3 regions of the Pseudoalteromonas sp. BSi20311 genome follow, and region 1 is predicted to be linked to each of the others. Evidence: predicted binding sites of a transcription regulator. Region 1 holds the regulator's gene; each other region holds the start of a gene.
What was found. The regulator LexA, encoded in region 1, represses DNA repair genes until DNA is damaged. The targets are predictions, from matches to a motif close to TACTGTATNNNNATACAGTA.
Positions count from the first base shown of each region.

Region 2: a site for LexA is predicted at 2,846-2,865, ahead of ruvC (crossover junction endodeoxyribonuclease RuvC). Genes of this name have one in related genera too.
Region 3: a site for LexA is predicted at 5,912-5,931, ahead of dinB (DNA polymerase IV). Genes of this name have one in related genera too.

Region 1 covers NZ_BADU01000142.1:5,175-12,552, reverse strand. The annotation lists gene hmpA (NO-inducible flavohemoprotein) at 1-525, shown strand, start outside; gene P20311_RS14405 (endonuclease) at 534-1,187, opposite strand; gene P20311_RS14400 (hypothetical protein) at 1,279-1,989, opposite strand; gene P20311_RS14395 (hypothetical protein) at 2,188-2,568, shown strand; gene P20311_RS14390 (PaaI family thioesterase) at 2,570-3,013, opposite strand; gene lexA (transcriptional repressor LexA) at 3,202-3,819, shown strand; gene coxB (cytochrome c oxidase subunit II) at 4,294-5,436, shown strand; gene ctaD (cytochrome c oxidase subunit I) at 5,436-7,028, shown strand; gene P20311_RS14370 (cytochrome c oxidase assembly protein) at 7,028-7,378, shown strand, end outside.
Region 2 covers NZ_BADU01000141.1:6,957-14,334, forward strand. The annotation lists gene P20311_RS14285 (ABC transporter ATP-binding protein) at 1-291, shown strand, start outside; gene P20311_RS14290 (ABC transporter permease) at 281-2,782, shown strand; gene ruvC (crossover junction endodeoxyribonuclease RuvC) at 2,915-3,439, shown strand; gene ruvA (Holliday junction branch migration protein RuvA) at 3,442-4,059, shown strand; gene ruvB (Holliday junction branch migration DNA helicase RuvB) at 4,067-5,074, shown strand; gene tolQ (protein TolQ) at 5,981-6,685, shown strand; gene tolR (protein TolR) at 6,672-7,103, shown strand; gene tolA (cell envelope integrity protein TolA) at 7,108-7,378, shown strand, end outside.
Region 3 covers NZ_BADU01000079.1:16,195-23,572, forward strand. The annotation lists gene P20311_RS09055 (exo 1,3/1,4-beta-D-glucan glucohydrolase) at 1-1,955, shown strand, start outside; gene P20311_RS09060 (fumarylacetoacetate hydrolase family protein) at 2,187-2,813, shown strand; gene P20311_RS09065 (ABC transporter substrate-binding protein) at 2,740-3,678, opposite strand; gene P20311_RS09070 (aldo/keto reductase) at 4,047-5,099, opposite strand; gene P20311_RS09075 (thioesterase family protein) at 5,112-5,543, opposite strand; gene dinB (DNA polymerase IV) at 5,943-6,998, shown strand; gene P20311_RS09085 (leucyl aminopeptidase family protein) at 7,110-7,378, shown strand, end outside.

The sequences.
Region 1 (7,378 bases):
CGTATTAGCGTTAAAAAAGAGTGCCAACCACAGCCTGGCGTGGTGTCTAACTATTTACACTCACTAGAGCAGGGCGCACGAGTAGAGCTATACCCACCAGCAGGTGATTTCTTTTTGAAAGATGCAACAAGCCCCGTTGTGCTTATTTCTGCAGGTGTTGGCCAAACCCCAATGATGGCTATGCTGCAAACGCTATTGAGCGACAATACTAATCAAGCGATTAGTTACTTACACGCGTGTGAAAATAGCCTTGAGTATTCATTTAAAGACTACCTAGCTCAGCAAACGGCTATGTATCCACAACTAAAAACCTTAACCTGGTTTAATCAAGGTGGTGGGGGATGTGATTACACAGGGCTTATGGATTTATCTGTGCTTGAGGCATCACTGCCTATTAGTGAGGGTGTATTTTATTTGTGTGGACCAGCTTCGTTCATGGCTTATGTAAAAGGCCAACTACTTGACTTAGGTGTACAGAGCTCGAATATTCATTACGAAATATTTGGACCACACCAAGCATTATAAACATAAGTTTACAGCTTTTTACTGTCGGTGTTTGCGGCATAAGCTTGTTGTTGCCACGCATTAAACAGCTTTTGTTGTTTATTTGATATTTTTAAACCATAAGTTTTTTGCATGTAAGCGTATGCATCGGCAATACGTTTACGTGCATAAACCGGCGGTTCAATAACGCGTTGTTTAAAATTAACCTTAACCTCACAGCGACCATATTGATTAGTATTTTGGGCTAACATGCCAAAGCGATAGTTTGAACGATCAGCGTTAATTTCACCGATTGCGGGAGCTAAATTGTTAATATCAGCTTCCATCATGCGAAACTTTGCACTTACTTTACGGCAATTTTTGCGTCCACCATTTTGCCAGCATTGTAACTGATGACCAAACTCCCAAGCGGGTACAATATGTTCCCATTCTATTCGTAGAGCGCGTTGATTCACGTTACCTGAGCGGGTAAATGTGTTGCGTGGCACATAACCACAATGGGTTGCATCGGGTACTAACTTTTTGCCTTTACGTTTTATGTCGCAACCACAATAGATACTTTTTGCATCCGTTGGTAAGGTTTTAATTAAGTGTTTTTTAGCACTGGAAAAACGAGTAAATTGCTCAGCATTTAGATTAAAGCTGACAACGCAAAGCAATAACGCAAAAATAAAATGCGGCATATCCTATCACTTTAGTGAACTACAGGAGCCGCGATTTTAGAGTGAATAACCTAAATGGTAAATCAGTTTTAAACCGAATCCACTTAAAAACTCAGGATAGCTGACGTTTTCTTGTTCTGAATCGGATGTTTTGCAGTAATAAAATAAAACCAGTAAAGCTAAAAAACACACTGCTGGCAGCAAAACTAATAAGTAACGGGTTGTTAAAATCCTCGCGCTCATCGTAATCCATAATATGTAGCATCCAAAAGAAGTCAAACACTCGCCAAATATTACTGCGAACTGTAATGAACTCGCCGTTATCAGCATTAAAATATAAGCTGGTGCTAAGCATATCGTTAAAATTAACCTGCCAAATATTTTCTTTAAACCCGGCTTCTCTAAAACTGGTTGCCAGCTTTTTTGTGCTTATAACGTTTGCTTTAATTAAAAGGTGAGCCTGGGCATTAGCGATGATTTGTGCCTTGCTTGGTGGTGGGAGTGGGTTGCCGGTTACACCATTAAAACTATAGATTTTACTTGCTGTAGTTACCGTAATTACTGGGGTATTTAAAAAGTGACTATAATTAATTTGTTGGGGTTGTGGTGTATTTGCAATAATTTTATCAAGTGAGGCTGTGTAATCGGCTTGGCTGAAAGGGTTTTCTAGTTGGCGGTTTGCAAGGTGTTTACCGTGTACTTTTTCAAGTGGCATGGCGCTCATAAATAAACCGCCAAGCAGCCATGCAAAAATTTGTATTACTAAAAAGTAGCCTAGCCATTTATGCAGCTTACGGGCTGTTTTAAAAATGCGTTTGTTCATTCGCTTACTCATTATTATTATTTTTTGTGCAAGGCACCTAATGGAGCTAGCTGCCATTAGGTTAATAGCTGTATTAACCGTTACTTTAATACTTGCAGCTTAATAAAGGAATTAAATAAATTATAAGCTGTTGATTTGGTATAAATGCAAAATTAGGTTAAAGTTTGCGGTGAAATTTAAGTGGGGTAACACAACTGTATGTCGGAAATTCAATTTTTAAATGTAGATCTAGAGCTTGAGTCAAAGCAAGATATTAGCGTATTAGTTGCTGATTTAAAAAAGGTCGCAACCATTTTACATTATGATAAAGACGAATACCGCCAACTGGCACGCATCGAAGTAGCTGGTGAAATAACCACACCCGATAAAGCAATTAATCATTTGTGTGAGTTAATCGAGTCGTGTTCACGCAATGCATTAAAGCAATGGTTAAGCTGTTCTCGCAGAACGTTTGATATGGGGTTTGAGTCGGGTACGTCGCCAAAATGTTTCAATCAGGCCTTGCATGCAGATACCTTGTTACGCATATCTGCAATTGGCGCAGGCATAGAAGTTACTATTTACCCTCTGGAAAAGTAATTTAACCTTTTCGCTCGACTACGGCTGCGGTCATTCTTGATACGCAGCAAAGCTCATTGCGGCTATTGGTTATTTTAATATCCCAAACCGAGCTGCGTTTACCTATATGATAAGCCCTTGCGGTAGCGGTTAATGTGCCGTTGCGTGACGCTTTTAAGTGGCTTGCGCTGATCTCTTGCCCAACACAATAAAATCGACTGAAATCAACCACAAAGTTAGCGGCATAACTTGCTACTGTTTCAGCAAGCACGACATTGGCACCACCATGCACTATACCCATTGGATTATGGTGCTCAGGTATGGCTGGCATAGTGGCGACTAAGTAGTCATCACCAATTTCACTGATTTCAATTCCCATGGTCTTCATGAGCGTGCCTTGGCCAGTGATCCCTTGATCTAATTGCTTACAAAACTCTAATGTAATTGGTTGGTGCCAAATACTCATGCTAGCTCCTTGGATAAGTAATTGAGAATTAATATGATAATGCGCTGCTAATAATTACATTTATTATTGCGGTTTTAAAGCATCTTATTGTTTAGCCATCATGACTTATAAGGTATTAATTTATATTTGCGATTTTTAAATAACTGTATATACTCACAGTTAATTGTACTGTATGGAAAACCAGTTGTATGCGACCATTAACAAAACGCCAAGCGCAAATACTCGAACTTATCAAAGTGTTTATTAAAGACACTGGTATGCCTCCTACACGTGCCGAAATTGCACAAACACTGGGTTTTAAAAGTGCAAATGCTGCAGAAGAACACTTAAAAGCACTGGCTAAAAAAGGTGTAATTAAAATGAAGCCGGGTGCGAGTCGCGGCATTCAGCTTGTTGAAGAAGAAGAGCCAGAGCAATTAGGCTTGCCTTTAATTGGTCGGGTTGCTGCGGGTGAGCCAATATTGGCGCAACAGCATGTTGAAAGCCACTGTAAAATTGACCCTTTAATGTTTAAACCTGCGGCCGATTTTTTACTGCGTGTTAACGGCATGAGTATGAAAGATATTGGTATTATGGATGGCGACTTACTCGCTGTACATAAAACTCAAGTGGCTGAAAATGGTCAGGTTATTGTTGCTCGAGTGGATGATGATGTTACGGTTAAACGCCTAGAAAAAGCCGGCAGAAAAGTATTACTGCATGCTGAAAATGACGAGTTTTCGGCCATTGAAGTCGACTTGGAAAATGAATCTTTCAATATTGAAGGCTTAGCGGTAGGTGTTATTCGTAACGCTGATTGGATGTGATAGTTAAGCATAACTTAGCGCTTAATATTAATTAGGCGCTGATTTTACTTGTATTATTTTTTATGGTGCTGCTTGTTAATCGCTTTTGTTATTGTAAATAACATCGCTAAATACTTATATATAAATAAATTTATCCTAATTATTTTTAAATCATAAAATTTTATATTTTTTCCGCTGTTATTCAAGCTACCCCTTACCACCCCTGACTCTTAGGTTAACTAACTCATTAGTGACTACTTTTTTGCTGCACTTTTTTAAGTAACCCCTTGTTTATTTTTCATACTCACCTTGCTTATTGTTTATTTTTTAACTAGTTATTAAAGAGCTGGAATAAAAATAACTCACAGCGTAGTCGTTTTGAGCACACACATTTAATAACTCCAGCACCCTTATAAAAAATAAAAATAACGAATGGGCGTTTAAGTAGTATGTCCCTTCGCTTTGCGTCAGCAATAGCATCAAAGGAGCCGTCACATGGGTAAGCTGAGTTCTTCCTTGTGGCTTATATTGTTAGTTTTTTCGCAAAATGTGCTTGCTAATAGCCAATATAATATGCGTAAAGGCGTAACTGATATAAGTAATAATGTATACCAACTACACATGACTATATTTTTAATATGTTGTGTGATTGGGGTGATCGTGTTTGCCATTATGTTTTGGGCACTCATTCATCATCGCAAATCTAAAGGGGCTGTCCCTGCCCAGTTTCATGAAAGCACCAAAGTAGAAATACTCTGGACTGCCATTCCTTTTGTCATCTTAATTGTTATGGCCATTCCTGCGACTAAAACCCTAATTGCCATGGAGGATGCCAGCAAAGCTGATATCACCATAAAAATTACTGGCTCACAATGGAAATGGCATTACGAATATATGGGGGAGGATGTTGAGTTTTATTCAATGTTAGCGACTCCTCAAAATGAAATAACTAATCTTGCCGATAAAAACCCGAACTATTTACTTGAAGTAGATAAGCCGCTGGTGCTACCGATTAATCAAAAAGTACGTTTTTTAATGACCTCAGATGATGTGATTCACTCATGGTGGGTACCTGATTTTGCTGTTAAAAAAGATGCAAATCCTGGGTTTATCAATGAAACATGGACCAATATTAATGAAGTAGGTACTTACCGCGGGCAGTGTGCAGAGCTGTGTGGTAAAGATCATGGCTTTATGCCTGTTGTGGTAGAAGCAAAAACAGAAGAAGACTTCAAATCGTGGTTGGCAGAAGCTAAACAAGCTAAACAAAAAGCGGCCGCCGAAAGTGCGGCGCTACTTGACCAAGTAGTACCAAAAGAAGAGTTAATGGCACTGGGTGAGCAAGTTTATATGGCGAGCTGTGCTGCGTGTCACCAGCCTACAGGTTTAGGCCTGCCAGGGGTTTTTCCTGCACTTAAAGGCAGTCCAATAGTGGTAGGTGATATTAAAGGTCACATCGATATTTTACTTTATGGTAAGCCTGGTACAGCGATGCAGTCTTTTGCCAAGCAATTATCTATTAAGCAGATAGCAGCCGTTATTACTTATAAACGCAACGCATGGGGTAATGACACCGGAGAGGTAATTCAACCAAGCGAAATACAAGCGGCACTGGATGCTGGTGGGGAGGCTAAATAATGAGTAGCATTGCAGAACAACCTAATACCAATGAGGCTCATCATGCCCATCAACCCGCTACTGGCTTTAAACGCTGGTTATTTACAACCAACCATAAAGACATAGGCAGCTTATATTTAATTTTTTCACTCACCATGTTTTTAATTGGTGGAGCAATGGCCATGGTGATCCGTGCAGAGCTATTTCAGCCGGGTTTACAGTTGGTCGATCCTCACTTTTTTAACCAAATGACCACAGTGCATGGACTGATCATGGTATTTGGTGCCGTAATGCCTGCATTTACTGGATTGGCAAACTGGATGATCCCGCTAATGATTGGTGCGCCAGATATGGCATTACCGAGAATGAACAACTGGAGTTTTTGGATTTTACCGTTTGCGTTCTTAATCCTGCTAGCGTCACTGTTTATGCCTGGTGGCGGCCCTGCATTTGGTTGGACCTTTTACGCCCCGCTTTCCACCACTTATAGTAACGACAACACAGCAATGTTTGTGTTTGCGGTGCATATTATGGGTATTAGTTCGATTATGGGAGCCATTAATGTGGTGGTAACCATAGTGAATATGCGCGCCCCTGGAATGACGTGGATGAAGCTACCGTTATTTGTGTGGACATGGCTGATCACGGCTTTTTTACTTATTGCAGTAATGCCGGTACTTGCTGGTGCAGTTACTATGGTACTCACTGATAAATACTTCGCGACCAGCTTCTTTGACGCCGCTGGTGGTGGCGATCCGGTAATGTTCCAGCATATATTTTGGTTTTTTGGTCATCCTGAAGTTTATATTATGATTTTGCCTGCCTTTGGCATTATCTCTACGATTGTTCCTACTTTTTCACGTAAAAAACTATTTGGTTACGCCTCTATGGTGTACGCCACTTCCTCGATTGCCTTGTTGAGCTTTATCGTGTGGGCACATCATATGTTTACCACTGGTATGCCCGTGGCGGGTGAGTTGTTTTTTATGTACGCGACTATGTTGATATCGGTACCTACCGGCGTAAAAGTCTTTAACTGGGTAGCAACTATGTGGCGTGGCTCTATTAGCTTTGAAGTGCCCATGCTGTTTAGTATCGCATTTATTGTGCTGTTTACTTTAGGTGGTTTTTCGGGATTGATGCTGGCTATTACGCCTGCTGATTTTCAATACCACGATACTTACTTTGTGGTTGCACACTTTCATTATGTACTCGTAACGGGCGCGGTATTTTCTATTATGGCAGGGGCTTATTATTGGCTGCCAAAATGGACCGGAAATATGTTCAATATTACCTTGGCAAAATGGCATTTTTGGTTGTCTTTGGTAAGTGTAAATGTGCTGTTTTTCCCAATGCATTTTGTGGGATTAGCCGGTATGCCACGTCGAATTCCAGATTATGCACTGCAGTTTGCTGACTTTAACGCCATTATTAGTATAGGTGGGTTTGCCTTTGGTTTATCGCAATTACTGTTTGTTGTCGTTGTGTATAAATGTGCAAAAGGGGGCGATAAAGTGCCTGCAAAAGTTTGGGATGGAGCTGAAGGGCTTGAATGGGAAGTTGATTCACCAGCGCCTTACCATACGTTCTCAACGCCGCCGGATATTAAATAATGAGTCATCTACCGTTATTAAAAAAGCTGGTGGTTATTTGCATTGCAATGTTTGCTTTTGCATTTGCCATGGTGCCTTTATATGACGTGTTTTGCGATATAACGGGGCTTAATGGTAAGCCCTCGTTAGAGCAAGCACAGCAAAGTACCTTGATTACTGAGAATAGAGAAGTCAGCGTTAGTTTTACCACGCATGCCCAAAGTGGTGCGCCTTTTGAGGTTAAATCTAAAGAATACAGTGTAGATGTAAAACCAGGGGCCATGCGTGAGGTTATGTTTAGCGCTAAAAACAACAGTAATGAAGACAAAGTGATGCAGGCTATCCCCTCGGTAGCACCGGGTAAAGCAGCT
Region 2 (7,378 bases), on a different contig from region 1:
GATCATTACCCGTCGCAGTTATCTGGTGGTGAGCAACAACGTGTTGCGATTGCCCGTGCATTTGTGGGTTCACCTAAAATATTGTTTGCCGATGAGCCATCAGCTAACTTAGATAGCAAAAATGGCCATATGATTGAGTCGTTATTATTTGATTTAAATAAGCAAAACGGAACAACCCTCATTTTAGTCACTCACGATGAAGCCTTAGCGCAAAAATGTGAACGCATTATTCAAATAGAGGCGGGGGAGCTGGTACAAAATTCAACAGAGGAAATGGCAAATGTGGGCTAAATTAGCGCTTAAACTATTTTCTCGTGAGTTTCGCCGTGGTGAACTAACCGTAATAAGCGCAGCCATTGCACTGGCGGTATTAACCGTACTTACCTTATCTATGGTAACTGAGCGAATTGCACAAAGTATTGCGCAAAAAAGCAGTGCATTTATAGCAGCAGATCGTGTTCTTGCCAGCAATCACGCCATAGATACCGCCTTTATAACCAAAGCAGAACAACAAAACTTACAAACTGCACAAATGGTGTACTTTGACACTATGCTGTTTGCAAACGATCAAATGCAGTTTAGCTCGGTAAAGGCTGCATCAAACAGTTATCCGCTTAAAGGCCAATTGAAAGTTAAGTCGGGTTTGAATGCTCAAACTGAGGTTGCACCCGGTGCGCCAAGCCCTGGTAACGTATGGTTAAGTGAGTCAGTTTTTTATAGCTTAAACATAAACGTAGGCGACCAAGTTGAGCTTGGTGCTGCGTTATTTAATGTTGAAAAGGTGATTGTAGAAGAACCCGATGCGCCATTTAATGTGTTCTCTAGTAGCCGTAGGGTGCTCATAAACATAGATGATGTGGCAAAAACCGAAGTAATACAGCCAGGCAGTCGTGTATTTTACCGCCAGTTATATGCAGGTGATGAAAACGACATCAATAGTTTTTACGATTGGCTAAAACCGCAACTCAAAGAAAACCAAAACTGGTATGGTGTAAAAGACCGCCAGTCTCCTATTTCAAATAGCTTAAACAGAGCCGAAAGCTTTTTATTGTTAGCAGGTTTGCTGGGCATTATATTAGCCGCGGTTGCTATTGCAGTATCGGCTAAGCGCTATTGTGAGCGCCAATATGACCCAGTCGCAATGATGAAAACCTTAGGTGGCAGCCGTGACATGATCCGCAAAATTTACCTTATGCACTTATTAATGGTGTGTACCATGGCGGTAGTCGTTGGCCTTGCTATTGGTTACGGCTTACAAGAAGTTGCAACTGGTTACCTTGCAAAAAGCATGGGAACCGAACTGCCTATGGCAGGGTTTAAACCGTGGTTAGTGGCTATTAGCACCGGGGTTATTTGTGCGGTTATGTTTTCTATTAAGCCATTGTTAGACTTATTTGATATTCCACCACTTAGAGTGCTTCGCCGTAATTTAGGCGACCGCCTTGCGGTAAGTAAAATCCATTTAGGGCTTAGCGCCTTAACGGTATTTTTATTAATGTGGTTATTTAGTAACAATATTAAAATTACCCTTATTTTATTTGCCTCAACGCTTGCCCTTATTTTAGTGTTGTTTTTAATTTCTAAATTAATATTTGGCGGGGGTCGAAAGCTAGGCTTAAAGCCAGGTAACAGCTGGTCGTTGGCTATTGCGTCTATTCAAAAGCGCGCCAACGTTAATGCGGTGCAGCTAATTAGTTTTTCGCTAGCGATTAAATTACTGTTGTTTTTAATTGTGCTAAAAAACGACATTATTTCGGATTGGCAGTCTCAGTTACCAAGCGATGCACCTAATGCCTTTTTGGTTAATATTACGCAAAATGAGCTGGATCCGGTAAATGAATACTTAGCACAAAAAGGCATTCAGGTGTCGGAGTTTTACCCGACTATTCGTGGTCGCGTAAATGCCGTCAACGGTGAAGCGGTTGCGCGTGAAGTGTCATTGCAAGATAACGAGAAAAAAGACGAAGAAGCCCGCTCAGGCATTGGCCGCGAGCTTAACTTAACTTGGCTTAACGAGGTCCCTTCGCAAAATGACATTATCGATGGTCAGTGGTTTGGCGATGACGCCGTTGCCGAGGCCTCACTGGAAGAGTCAATGATGCAGCGCCTCGATGTTAAACTAGGCGATACTCTTACATTTTTAATTGGTGCACAGTCGTTTGATGCTAAAATAACCAGTGTGCGAAAAGTAAATTGGGCCACCCTCAAGCCTAACTTTTTTATTATTTTAAGCCCAGATGTACTTAGCAGCTTTCCGGCCACCTATATTTCATCAGTACGTATTGAGCCTGAGCAAAAGCGCGATTTTAGCCAGCTATTGCGAGCATACCCTACTATTACAGCGATTGATGTAGACAACTTTGTTAAACAAATTCAATCGACTATTGAGCAAGTGTCGTTAGCTATTGGCTTTGTACTGGCTATTGTGGTGTTGTGTGGCGCGTTGGTACTTATATCGCAGGTGCAAGCAAGCTTAGGTGAGCGGATGCAAGAAATTGTGATACTGCGTACTTTGGGCGCTAAAAGCCGATTAATCAAAAATGCCACCTTGTATGAGTTTTTATTACTGGGCGGTTTAGCCGGACTGGTGGCTGCATTTTTCAGCGATATTGCGTTATTGATTGTTCAGCAGCAAATGTTTGATTTAGCGGGTAAGCTGCATCCTAATATTTGGATTATAGGCCCCGTTGCTGGCGGCGTGTTTGTAGCAGGGTTAGGCTATTTTATGATTGCCCGTACGCTTAAACAAAATACCCAAGGCTTAGTACGCGCATTGGCGTAAACTTTCCAGCCAAATAGCGTTTAAATGCCTACTTTTTAAGTAGGCATTTTTGTTTTTGCTTTGTACTGGTAATTTATACAGTGCTCTGGCATTATTAGCACTATTAATAAATAACAATAATGAGAGTGCTGTTTGGCCATAATTTTAGGGATCGATCCGGGCTCGCGTTTAACGGGTTACGGTGTGGTTGCGCATCAAGGTGCCAAGTTTACATACTTAGGCAGTGGCTGTATTAAATTAGCCGATCATGACTTTCCCACCCGACTTAAAATGATTTACCAGGGCATTACGCAACTTATAGAGCAATTTTCGCCTGAAACATTTGCTATAGAAAAAGTATTTATGGCGCATAACCCTGATTCTGCTTTAAAGCTAGGTCAAGCCCGTGGTGCTGCGATTGTCGGTGCCTCTATGGCCGACTTACCGGTTTTTGAATACTCAGCACGGCAAATAAAGCAAGCCGTTGTGGGTAACGGTGGGGCAGATAAATCGCAAGTACAACATATGGTTAAAAACATACTTAAACTGCCAGGTACGCCGCAAGCCGATGCGGCGGATGCGCTTGCAATTGCAATTTGCCATGCCCACTCTGAACAAAATTTAATAAAACTAGCGGGTAGCGCAAGCAAAACCGTTAGAGGACGTCTAAGGAAATAACAATGATAGGTCGCTTAAACGGCGTGTTAGTTGAAAAACAGCCCCCAGAAATACTATTAGAAGTGAGCGGCGTTGGCTACGAAGTACAAATGCCAATGACCTGTTTTTACGATTTGCCTAAAGTAGGCGACAACGCCATTGTGTACACTCATTTTGTAGTACGCGAAGACGCACAGTTATTGTTTGGCTTTAATAATAAAACCGAACGTGCGTTATTTAGAGAGCTGTTAAAAGCCAATGGAGTAGGGCCTAAACTAGGCTTAGCTATTTTGTCGGGCATGTCGGCGCAGCAGTTTGTAAGTTGTGTAAATAATGAAGATGCCACTGCCTTGGTTAAACTACCAGGGGTGGGCAAAAAGACCGCAGAGCGCTTAGTGCTCGAAATGAAAGACAGATTAAAAAATTGGGGTAATGACTTATTTACCCCATTTAGCGATAGCGCCGTAATAGAGCCTGCGAGCGATGCAACTATAGCCAATAATGCGGCCGATGATGCGGTTTCGGCGTTAGTGGCGCTCGGTTATAAATTGCCACAAGCGCAAAAAGCAGTAAAATCAGTAAGCAAACCCGATATGTCGACTGAGGTTCTAATTAAAGAATCTTTGAAATCAATGCTGTGAGTAAATTATGATCGAAGCTGATCGCTTAATAGATGCTGCTGAAAAAACCAACGAAGACACCATAGACCGTGCTATTAGGCCTAAGTTACTGGCCGACTATCGTGGTCAGCCGCATGTTAAGCAACAAATGGAAATATTTATTGAAGCTGCGCGCAGTCGTAGCGAAGCGTTGGATCACTTATTGATATTTGGCCCACCAGGCTTAGGTAAAACCACGCTTGCTAATATTGTGGCGAACGAATTAAACGTAAATATTAAAACCACGTCTGGGCCTGTGCTTGAAAAAGCGGGCGATTTAGCCGCATTGCTCACTAACCTTGAAGAGGGTGATGTACTATTTATTGATGAAATTCACCGTTTGAGCCCGCAGGTTGAAGAAATACTCTACCCGGCAATGGAAGATTACCAGCTCGATATTATGATAGGTGAAGGCCCTGCAGCGCGTTCTATTAAGCTTGATTTACCCGCATTTACACTCATTGGTGCAACTACCCGTGCGGGATCATTAACTTCTCCACTGCGTGACCGTTTTGGTATTGTTCAGCGCTTAGAGTTTTACTCTTTGGAGGACTTATCACATATTGTGGGGCGCTCAGCGCATTATCTTAGTTTAGAAATGTGTGACGATGGCGCGGCCGAAATAGCCAAACGTTCGCGCGGTACGCCACGTATTGCAAATCGATTATTGCGCCGAGTGCGCGATTACACCCAAGTTAAATCAGACGGTACGGTTAATGCTGAGGTAGCTCAGCAAGCCCTCGATATGATTGATGTTGATAAAAGCGGTTTTGATTACATGGATCGTAAATATTTACTCGCCATTATTGAAAAATTTATGGGTGGCCCGGTTGGCCTTGATAACTTAGCCGCTGCCATAGGTGAAGAAAAAGAAACCATAGAAGATGTGATTGAACCGTTTTTAATTCAACAAGGGTTTATTCAGCGCACGCCTCGCGGACGAATTGTGTCGGATAATGCGTACCATCATTTTGGTTTACTTCCCAAGCAAGACTAATTAGCAGCTTGAGATAGATTTATTATCCAGAGTTTAGGTTAAATACTAAAGCCACTGTCATTTTATCGACAGTGGCTTTTTAGTATGGGCAAAGGTTAAATTGAGACGTATTTTACTTTGCCAATAATTCACTGAGCGTTAAGACATATCAGGCTATTGTTCGCCTGCTGTGACAGTGTTTAGGCCGAATTTAGATGGTTTGCTAAATTGCAGGCAAAAAAAAGCCCGCAAAAAATGCGGGCAAACAACAAGTTTAAGGAAGTAATCTAGGGAACTACGTTTTACTTGTTGAGGTCATACCCCAAGAAGTAAAAAAGTAATACGAAATAAATCATATTACGAGGAACTGGATTCAATGAAATAGCTTTCATTTAATGCGCTAGCTCGGTATGGGAGAATAATACCGAAGCGACACAATTTGTTCAAACTAGAAAATTTATATTTTCAGATTAAAAAAACTAATAGCAGCGGTTTTTTGTTTTAGCTTATTGTTGCATGTTAATTAATCATTAATTCTATAAGTTAATGAAATGCTTTGTTTATGTATATTAACATATTAACGTTCGGTATTAGTTTTACTATTACGTTAAGGTAAGGATGTGGTAATTATGAGTGCTTATGCATTAATTTTGAATAAACAGCGTGTTTTTGTAACTCTTCAGTGAATCTAAGCGCGCTAATATATAGCCTTGTTGTTATTTATTTATACAGTAGAACAAGAGTTAAATAGTAAATATTGAGTAAAGCTGTTTTTTTAACGTTTTTTGTTGTCTATTCACAGCAATATCGTTGTCAGCAGGAAATACACTAGATACACTAGCTAAACTTTAATGGTGGCGAATGTATTGCTAAGTTACCTTACTCAAATAAATCAATTTGATGTTTTTAATTATTTAGGAGTTTAACGTGGGATCAGGGCTTAATTTTTTAGATCTAATTCTAGAAGCCAGTTTGCTTGTGCAATTAGTAATGCTAGCGTTGGTTGCTATGTCGGTTATGTCGTGGGCTATTATTTTTCAACGTAAAAAAGCCATCTCTGACGCCTTAGCAAATGCCAAAAAATTTGAGCAACGTTTTTGGTCTGGTGTTGACCTAAGTAAACTATATAACGAAATTTCATCACGCGGTGGCCAATCAGCTGGCATTGAAGCGTTATTCACTTCAGGCTTTAAAGAGTTTGCACGTCATAAAAAAAATACCTTTCAAAGTGCGGGCATTGTAATGGAAGGCACACACCGTTCGATGCGGGTTGCGCTTTCTCGTGAAATAGAAAAACTAGAATCAAGCTTATCGTTTTTAGCAACAGTGGGTTCAATTAGCCCATACATCGGCTTATTTGGTACGGTGTGGGGTATTATGAATGCCTTTATCGCTCTAGGTGAAGTAAAGCAAGCAACCTTACAAATGGTTGCACCCGGTATCGCAGAGGCACTAATTGCTACAGCAATGGGTTTGTTTGCGGCAATTCCAGCTGTTATTGCTTACAACCGATTTGCTAATAAAGTTGAAAAGTTAGAATCTCACTACATTAACTTTATGGAAGAATTTGCCAATATCTTACACCGTCAAGCAGCTACCCAAATAGAGGCTCAAGCGAATGTACCAGCGTAAAAAGCGTCGCCCAGTCGCAGAAATTAATGTAGTACCATACATTGATGTAATGTTGGTGCTGCTTATTATATTTATGGCCACTGCGCCGTTAATTACTCATGGTGTAAAAGTAGACCTGCCAAAAATGGAAGAGTCGGACTTAGTCGATACCAAGGACACGCCACCCATTATTGCCTCTATTGATGCCGATGGTAAGTATTACGTAAGTGTAGGTACCGATCCTGAAGAGCCAATGGAAGCATTAGATGTAGCTGCAGTAATTAAACTACAACTAATGAAAAACCCGGATGTACCTGTGATGATAAAAGGCTCGGGTAAAGTGTCGTATCAGGAAGTGTTATTGTTAATGGACTTTTTAAAAAATGCAGGTGTACCGTCGGTCGGGTTAATGACCGAATCCTTTGAGGGGACCAAGTAACTGTATGAGTAGTTCATTAATTAAATCAGTATTGCTGCATTTAGCGTTAGGTGGGTTTTTGTATGCGTCAGCAAACATTCATCCTCCTAAACCTAAAGTAATGGAAGTGACGCTTAATGCGGCTATTCCTGAACCAGAGAAAGCGGTTTCGGCGGTTACGGTTGATCAAAAGCAAGTTGAGCAAAAAATAGCTGAGCTTAAAAAGAAAGAAGATGATAAAAAGCGTGCTGAAGATAAACGCATTCGCGATTTAGAGCGCAGAGCAGCCGATGCAC
Region 3 (7,378 bases), on a different contig from region 1:
TATTTGCACCTACTGTTGCTGTGGTGCGTGATGACCGTTGGGGTCGCACTTACGAAGGGTACTCTGAGGACCCTGAAATTGTGAAAGCGTACTCTGCCTCTATTGTTAAAGGGTTACAAGGCGCTGTAGATGGCGATTTTTTGTCAGACACGCGAGTAGTGAGTACCGTTAAGCACTTTTTAGGTGATGGTGGTACTGTAAACGGCGACGATCAAGGTAATAACATCGCTTCTGAAGAAGAGTTATTTGCGCTTCATGCCCAAGGCTATGTAGGTGGTTTGAGTGCCGGTGCGCAAACGGTTATGGCTTCGTTTAACAGTTGGCATGGCGATAAAATTCACGGCAGTAAATATTTATTAACCGATGTATTGAAAGAAAAAATGGGCTTTGATGGCTTTGTTGTTGGCGATTGGAATGGTCATGGACAAGTTAAAGGCTGCTCAAATAGCAACTGTGCTCAAGCTGCAAACGCAGGTTTAGATGTATACATGGCACCAGATGAGTGGAAACCATTGTTTGGCAATTTAATTAGCCAAGTTAACAGCGGTGAGATCCCACTAAGCAGAATTAACGACGCGGTAACGCGTATCCTACGCGTTAAAATGCGCGCGGGTTTATTCGATAAACCAAGCCCTGCGAAACGTCCTCTTTCTGGTAAAACTGAAATTATTGGTAGTCACGATCACCGTGCTGTGGCCAAACAAGCAGTACGTGAATCTTTAGTGTTACTTAAAAATAAGCAGCAGTTATTACCATTATCGCCCAAGGCAAACGTATTAGTAGCAGGAATAGGTGCTGATAATATCGGCATGCAGTCAGGTGGCTGGAGTGTTACGTGGCAAGGTACAGGCAATACCAACAATGACTTCCCAGGCGGCACTTCAATTTATGCAGGTATTAAAAACACGCTCGAGCAAGCTGGTGGTAGTGTTGCACTAAGTGTTGATGGAGAGTATAAAGCGCGCCCAGATGTAGCCATTGTTGTATTTGGTGAGCAACCTTATGCAGAGGGCAATGGGGATGTTGATAACCTTGAGTACCAGCGCGGTAATAAAAGTGATTTAGCCTTACTGCGAAAGTTTAAAGATGCGGGAATTCCAGTTGTATCATTATTTATAAGCGGTCGCCCAATGTGGGTTAATGCTGAGCTAAATGCCAGTGATGCGTTTGTTGCTATTTGGCTTCCAGGCAGTGAAGGTGATGCAATTAGTGATGTATTGTTTAAAAATGCAGACGGTTCAATTAACCACGACTTTAAAGGAAAGTTATCGTTTTCATGGCCGAATAACCCAATCGACAATGAAAACCGCAACGATGAAGGTTATAGCCCATTACTCCCTTATGGTTTTGGCTTAACCTACGGTGATAGCAATGTAATTAAAGATGACTTGGTAGAGCAAACTCAACAGACTGAACAATTGGACGACTTAGTGTTGTTTGAACGTGCTATAAAAGCACCATGGTCGTTGGTATTAAAAAGTGGCGAGCAACAAAAAACGGTGGCAAGTAGCCGTGAGTCATTAGGTGCTGTGAGCATTCAAACATTTGACAAAGATGTGCAAGAAGATGCGCGAGCTATCCGTTTTAATGGTCAAGCGCTGGCTGGGGTTAATTTAGCCGCGGCATTCCCATCTGACTTACGCTCATACGTTGAGAGTAATGGCCAGCTGCAAATGCAAATTAAAGTAGACAAAGCGGCATCAAGCCCGCTGTGGGTTGCTATGGGTTGTGGTGAAAACTGCCAGGGTAAGTTTGATATTACCGATAACCTTGAGCAATCAGGTCAATGGCAAACATTAAACATCAACTTAAGTTGTTTTGCAGAGCAGGGTGTTGACTTGGCACAAGTATTTTCGCCTTGGCAGTTAAGCACGCAAGGTGATTGGCATGTATCTATAGCTAAACTAGCTATTACAACAAATGCTGCCGAGCAAGGTAGTGTTACTTGTAAGTAGTCAATAATCTATTGATAAGCAGGTACAGAGAGTACCTGCTTATTATTTTAAACATGTAGTACAAAAACCTGCCAAATTAGTCCCTCCTTACTTTTATTCCATTCTATGTGATTGATTATATTCAGCTCCGTAGTTGTCACAAAAATATGATAAAACTGCATTCGCTTTTACGTTAATAATTTGAGAGTATGCCAAAATATTAAATGCGTTATGTAATTAACAGGTGAAAGGATGAATCAAATAAAGCTCGCTTCTCAGCGTTTACAACCTTCAAAAATAGTTTGTGTGGGGCGCAATTACAGTGCACATATTGCTGAGCTAAACAATGAACACCCTGAGCAAATGGTGATTTTTAATAAGCCTAATAGCGCGATCACCGATACCTTACTTACTACTCATAACGGGGATACGTTACATTATGAAACTGAATTATGTTTTGTGATTAAAAATAAGCAGCTTGCAGGAGTAGGGATTGGGCTCGATTTGACTAAGCGAGCTTTGCAAAGCAGTTTAAAAGAAAAGGGCTTGCCGTGGGAGCGAGCTAAAGCATTTGATGGCTCAGTATTATTTAGTGATTTTATTGAGTTAACGCCAGAAATGTCATCATTTATATTTGAATTGCATATTGATGGTAAAGCAGTTCAGCATGGTGATACCCAGCTAATGTTGCACCAACCTGCGCAAATACTGGCTGAAGTAAGTGAGTTTATGGGTTTAGAAGAGGGCGATATTATTATGACCGGCACCCCTGCTGGCGTAGGGATGGTGGGCGCGGGTCGAGAGTTTAAAGTTGCTCTTTATTCTGACTCTGGTCAGCGGTGCTTATTGGAGCATCATTGGTCTGTGAGTCAACGTTAATTATGTATTGATAGTATTGTTTATCAAAATTATCGATATGTTCACTTAACCAATACCGCTGGCTTAGCTGATGCTCAGCTGATTCTAGTATGGTACTTTCTAATGCTGCATTAATCTTCTTAATTGCCTGATTAGCAAAATCATTGGGCGCATTAGTCGCACAGCCTATAGCGCCTTTAACTAACGAATTCGTATTTTGAGCTATAGGTATGCTAACGATTTTTATGGGGTGTTGTTGCTGGTTAAAGTAACTAGCCATAAAAGGGTAATCGAGCGAGTAATCTAAAAAACCATGTCTTAATCTATCGATCACAACGCCACTTTCATTGTCACTACTTAAGCTTAAAGAGACGTTATGGTGGCTCAAAGCGTTTTCAATAATTATATTTATGTGTGGCGAAAACCGTCGCGCTGCGGCTTGTCCATAGGTAAAGTTTTCATCGCTAAGCAAGCTAATTAAATTTATAGGATTACCATGTGTTTTGGTAAGTGTTCGTGCTTTTTGGTTAGTGGTAATAATACTAAACTCTGGGTAGATGGAGGTAGGGCGTGAGTAAGTATAGACTTGGTTGGCGTTTTTTTTGTGAATTACGCATGGGAAGCAGACATTTTTGCCTTCTCTGATATATTTATTAATTCGTTTTTGTGGCACAACTAACCGAGTATGTTTTACATCCTTAATACTGCTAATGAGTTGCTCAGTTAAATTGTCACACAAACCCGTTTGAGCACTTTCTGAGTTTAAGTGAAAAGGCGGAGTGTTGCTCTGTAGCCACAAAATTTCAGTGAGCTGATTTTTAGATTGGCTAATACTGTTATTCGAGAATATTAAAAAAAGCAGGCAGAAATAACGAGCTGTATGCATAAAAAAGGCTGATAATTCTTTATTAAATGGCTGTTTGTTATTATACCTGAATGTCCAAAAAATAAACATAAAGAACAGCAAAGAATCAATTTCATTGAAGCGTAGTTATGCCAATAAGCAATAATACTTAATCATTTTACGGGGCTAAACGTGTCACTACCTGCGTTAAAAATTCTCATTTAGAACAACTAAATAGCAATTTTTTGCCTAGCTATCAACACGTTTTTCCAGCCTCAAAATAGACCACTTAATTAAGCGAATTGGTATTATTCTTTGCTGTTTTTGATTACCTGCGAGGTTACAAACCTCGCGCCGTGATTAAATCGCCCTATGTAGAACAAGTTTCAATATGCAAAGGCCAACAGACCCTAGTAAGGCATTGGGTTATTTCTGAATATGGTATCAATCGCTAATAATACATCGTCGCTAAGGGTTAGCTCAAATGCATCAATGTCTTCTTTTAATTGCGCCATAGTAGTGGCACCAATAATAGATGATGTCACTCCATCTACTTGATTACACCACGCTAGCGCTAATTGTGCCGGTGTTATGTTGTGCTCATAGGCAAGTTCAACATACTCCTTAGTGGCTTGTTGTGATTGTGGTGTATCACGAAAAATACCGTTGCGCTGCATAAATGTCCAACGTGAGCCTTCAGGGCGCGCTCCATTGAGGTACTTACCAGTTAATAGCCCAGCCGCCAGAGGCGACCAAGGTAAGTAAGCAATATCTTCATGCACACATTGCTCTATTAAATAAGGCCAATCTTTCGCATGCGCTAAACTAAACTCATTTTGAATAGACACCATTTTTGGCAAGTTGTGCTCTTTAGCTAAATTTAAAAATTGGCTAATTCCCCATGGTGTATCATCAGAAAGCCCACAATGCTTAATTTTACCTGCTTTAACACACGCATCTAAACCCTCTAAAATATCCAGCATATCTGCGGTGTGTTGTTTTGCATCGACCTCGGTAAACTTGAGCATACCTGGCCATTGCCTTGCAAAATGTGGGGTGCGGCGGTTTGGCCAATGTAATTGGTATAAGTCAATATAGTCGGTTTGTAAGCGCTTTAGAGACTGATCAACGGCATCAATAACAGCTTGGCGAGTAATATCACCGCCATCACGGATCCATGAAAGTCCATTACCGGCAATTTTAGTTGCAATAACAATGTCTTTTCGTTTTTGTGGATTACGAGCGACCCAATCCCCTATAATTTCCTCTGTTTTACCATAGGTATCGGGCGTGGGCGGAACTGCGTACATTTCTGCTGTATCAATAAAGTTAACACCACGTTCAAGGGCATAGGCTATTTGCTCATCAGCATCGCGCTGGGTATTTTGTACTCCCCAGGTCATGCTACCTAAACAGACTCTCGAAACACTAACACCACTACTACCTAATTGACTATATTGCATTACTAATCCTAATTATTCGTTTTCAGAGTTTGCTTTTAAAGCCGATAACAAAGGTTCTGTGATCGTCGCTTTTTGCCCTGTTTTAAAGTCAAACATCACCACTTTCGACATGCCTGTGGTGGTTATCGCATTTTGCGCATGACTAAATACACTGTAATTCATTACAAACCGGTCAGATTTTATATCACTAATAGTAATACCTACGCTTAATGTGTCAGGAAACGTCACAGGGCGTTTGTAGCGAATGTTATTTTCACTGATCACAGGGCCTGTGGCTTTAGCATTGATAGTATCAAATAAATTTAATTTATTTAAAAAATCGATTCTGGCTATTTCAAAATAACGAAGGTAAACACAGTTATTAACATGCTGTAGGGCATCCATATCGCCCCACGCTACAGTAATATCGGTATGAATAGGATGTTGTTGTTTAAACGTTTCCATGTATTAATAGCTCTTAGTTTTAAAGTATTTAGATTAGCAACATGGTCGGATGAGCTCAAGGGAATTATAGCGGGCAAAAAATTCGAGAGTTAAAATTGTACCTCTTTGAATTCATGACTATAGTAACTATTAACACACAAGGAGAGAACTATGCAGAATATAATTAATTGGTTATTGGCATGCACTGTTTTTATAGCTTCGTTCACTTGTTACGCTATGGGTAATGAGGCAGGAGCAATTATTTTGATTTTATTAGGCTTCTGTTTAGAAGTACTATTTTGGATGTATTGTTTTAATAAGCCCAAAAAAAATAGGCGCTCTTTTTAGATAACAACATGCTTGCTAATTAATAGCGATTCCACAATAATGGCTGTATAAATAAACAGTTGTTATTGTGTGATGAAAAAGTTTATTCATATAGACATGGACTGCTTCTATGCAGCCGTTGAAATGCGCGACAACCCTAAGCTTGCAAGCGTACCGCTGGCCATTGGCGGTAATAGTCGCCGAGGAGTGCTCTCTACCGCTAATTATATTGCCAGAGAATATGGTGTGCGTTCTGCTATGTCTAACTATCATGCCAAACAGCTTTGCCCCGATTTAGTTATTGTGCCCGGAAGAATGGCGGTTTATAAACAAGTATCAACTCAAATCCGCGCTATATTTAACCGCTATACTGACCTTGTTGAACCTCTTTCACTTGATGAAGCATACCTAGATGTGACCGACAGTACTGCATTTAAAGGCAGTGCAACGTTAATTGCTGAGCAGATCCGCACCGATATTTTTAATACCACAGGGCTGACCGCCTCTGCGGGGATTGCGCCAATTAAATTTATAGCCAAAATTGCTAGTGATGAAAATAAGCCCAATGGCCAATTTGTGGTATTGCCTGAACAGGTTGACTTGTTTTTAGCCCAATTACCACTAGGTAAAATTCCAGGCGTGGGTAAAGTAACCTTGGAGAAGCTTAATTTAAAAGGATTATACACGGGCCAAGATGTCCGAGAAAAAGGCGCTAATTGGATGCAGCAACATGTGGGGAATTTTGGTGTATCGTTATATCAAAAATGTATGGGGGATCATATAGGGCGGGTTTCAACTGAGCGGGTTCGTAAGTCATTGAGCGTGGAGCATACTTATGAATACAACAAAAACAGCCTTGATGAGTGCCTTGAACAATTACCGCAACTGTTAGATGAGCTCACTGTTAGGCTAAATAAGCAGCAGTTGCAAAATAAAATTAATAAGTTAAGTGTTAAAGTTAAATTTGCTAATTTTGTTGTGACCTCAGCAGATCAAGCGAATCATCAATTAAACACCGCTATTTTTAAAGAGTTACTCGCCAAAGCTTATCAACGTGGATTACAGCAACCCGTGCGCTTATTAGGAATTGGCGTTGGTATTAAAAATCAACCAGAGCATAATTTACAGCTCAGTATTCTTGATGTGTAAAACTTGTAACACCAAGTTGCCAGTAAATATGCAGAATATCGCAGTTCACTGGTTATAAATTGCTAAATAAATAATAATAGGGACTACGTTTTCTAACAGGATCTTTTTTTTATGGCATATCCAAAAGCAGTGCTGGCTCAGCCAGTAAGTGCAAGCCTAGATTGTACATCACACGATGCACTTATTATTATCAGTGATGACTTTTCTCATTTACCAAATACGCCTCTGCGTGATGCAATTTTAAATCAAGCCCAAGTAGACTCACGTATAGGCAATCAAGTTACCTTATTAGTTATTGCCGGTAAACGTGTGGTATTAGCACCAACTGGCCCTTTAAATAGAGACTATGACGATGTACGTCGTTATTTTGATGCGGCTAA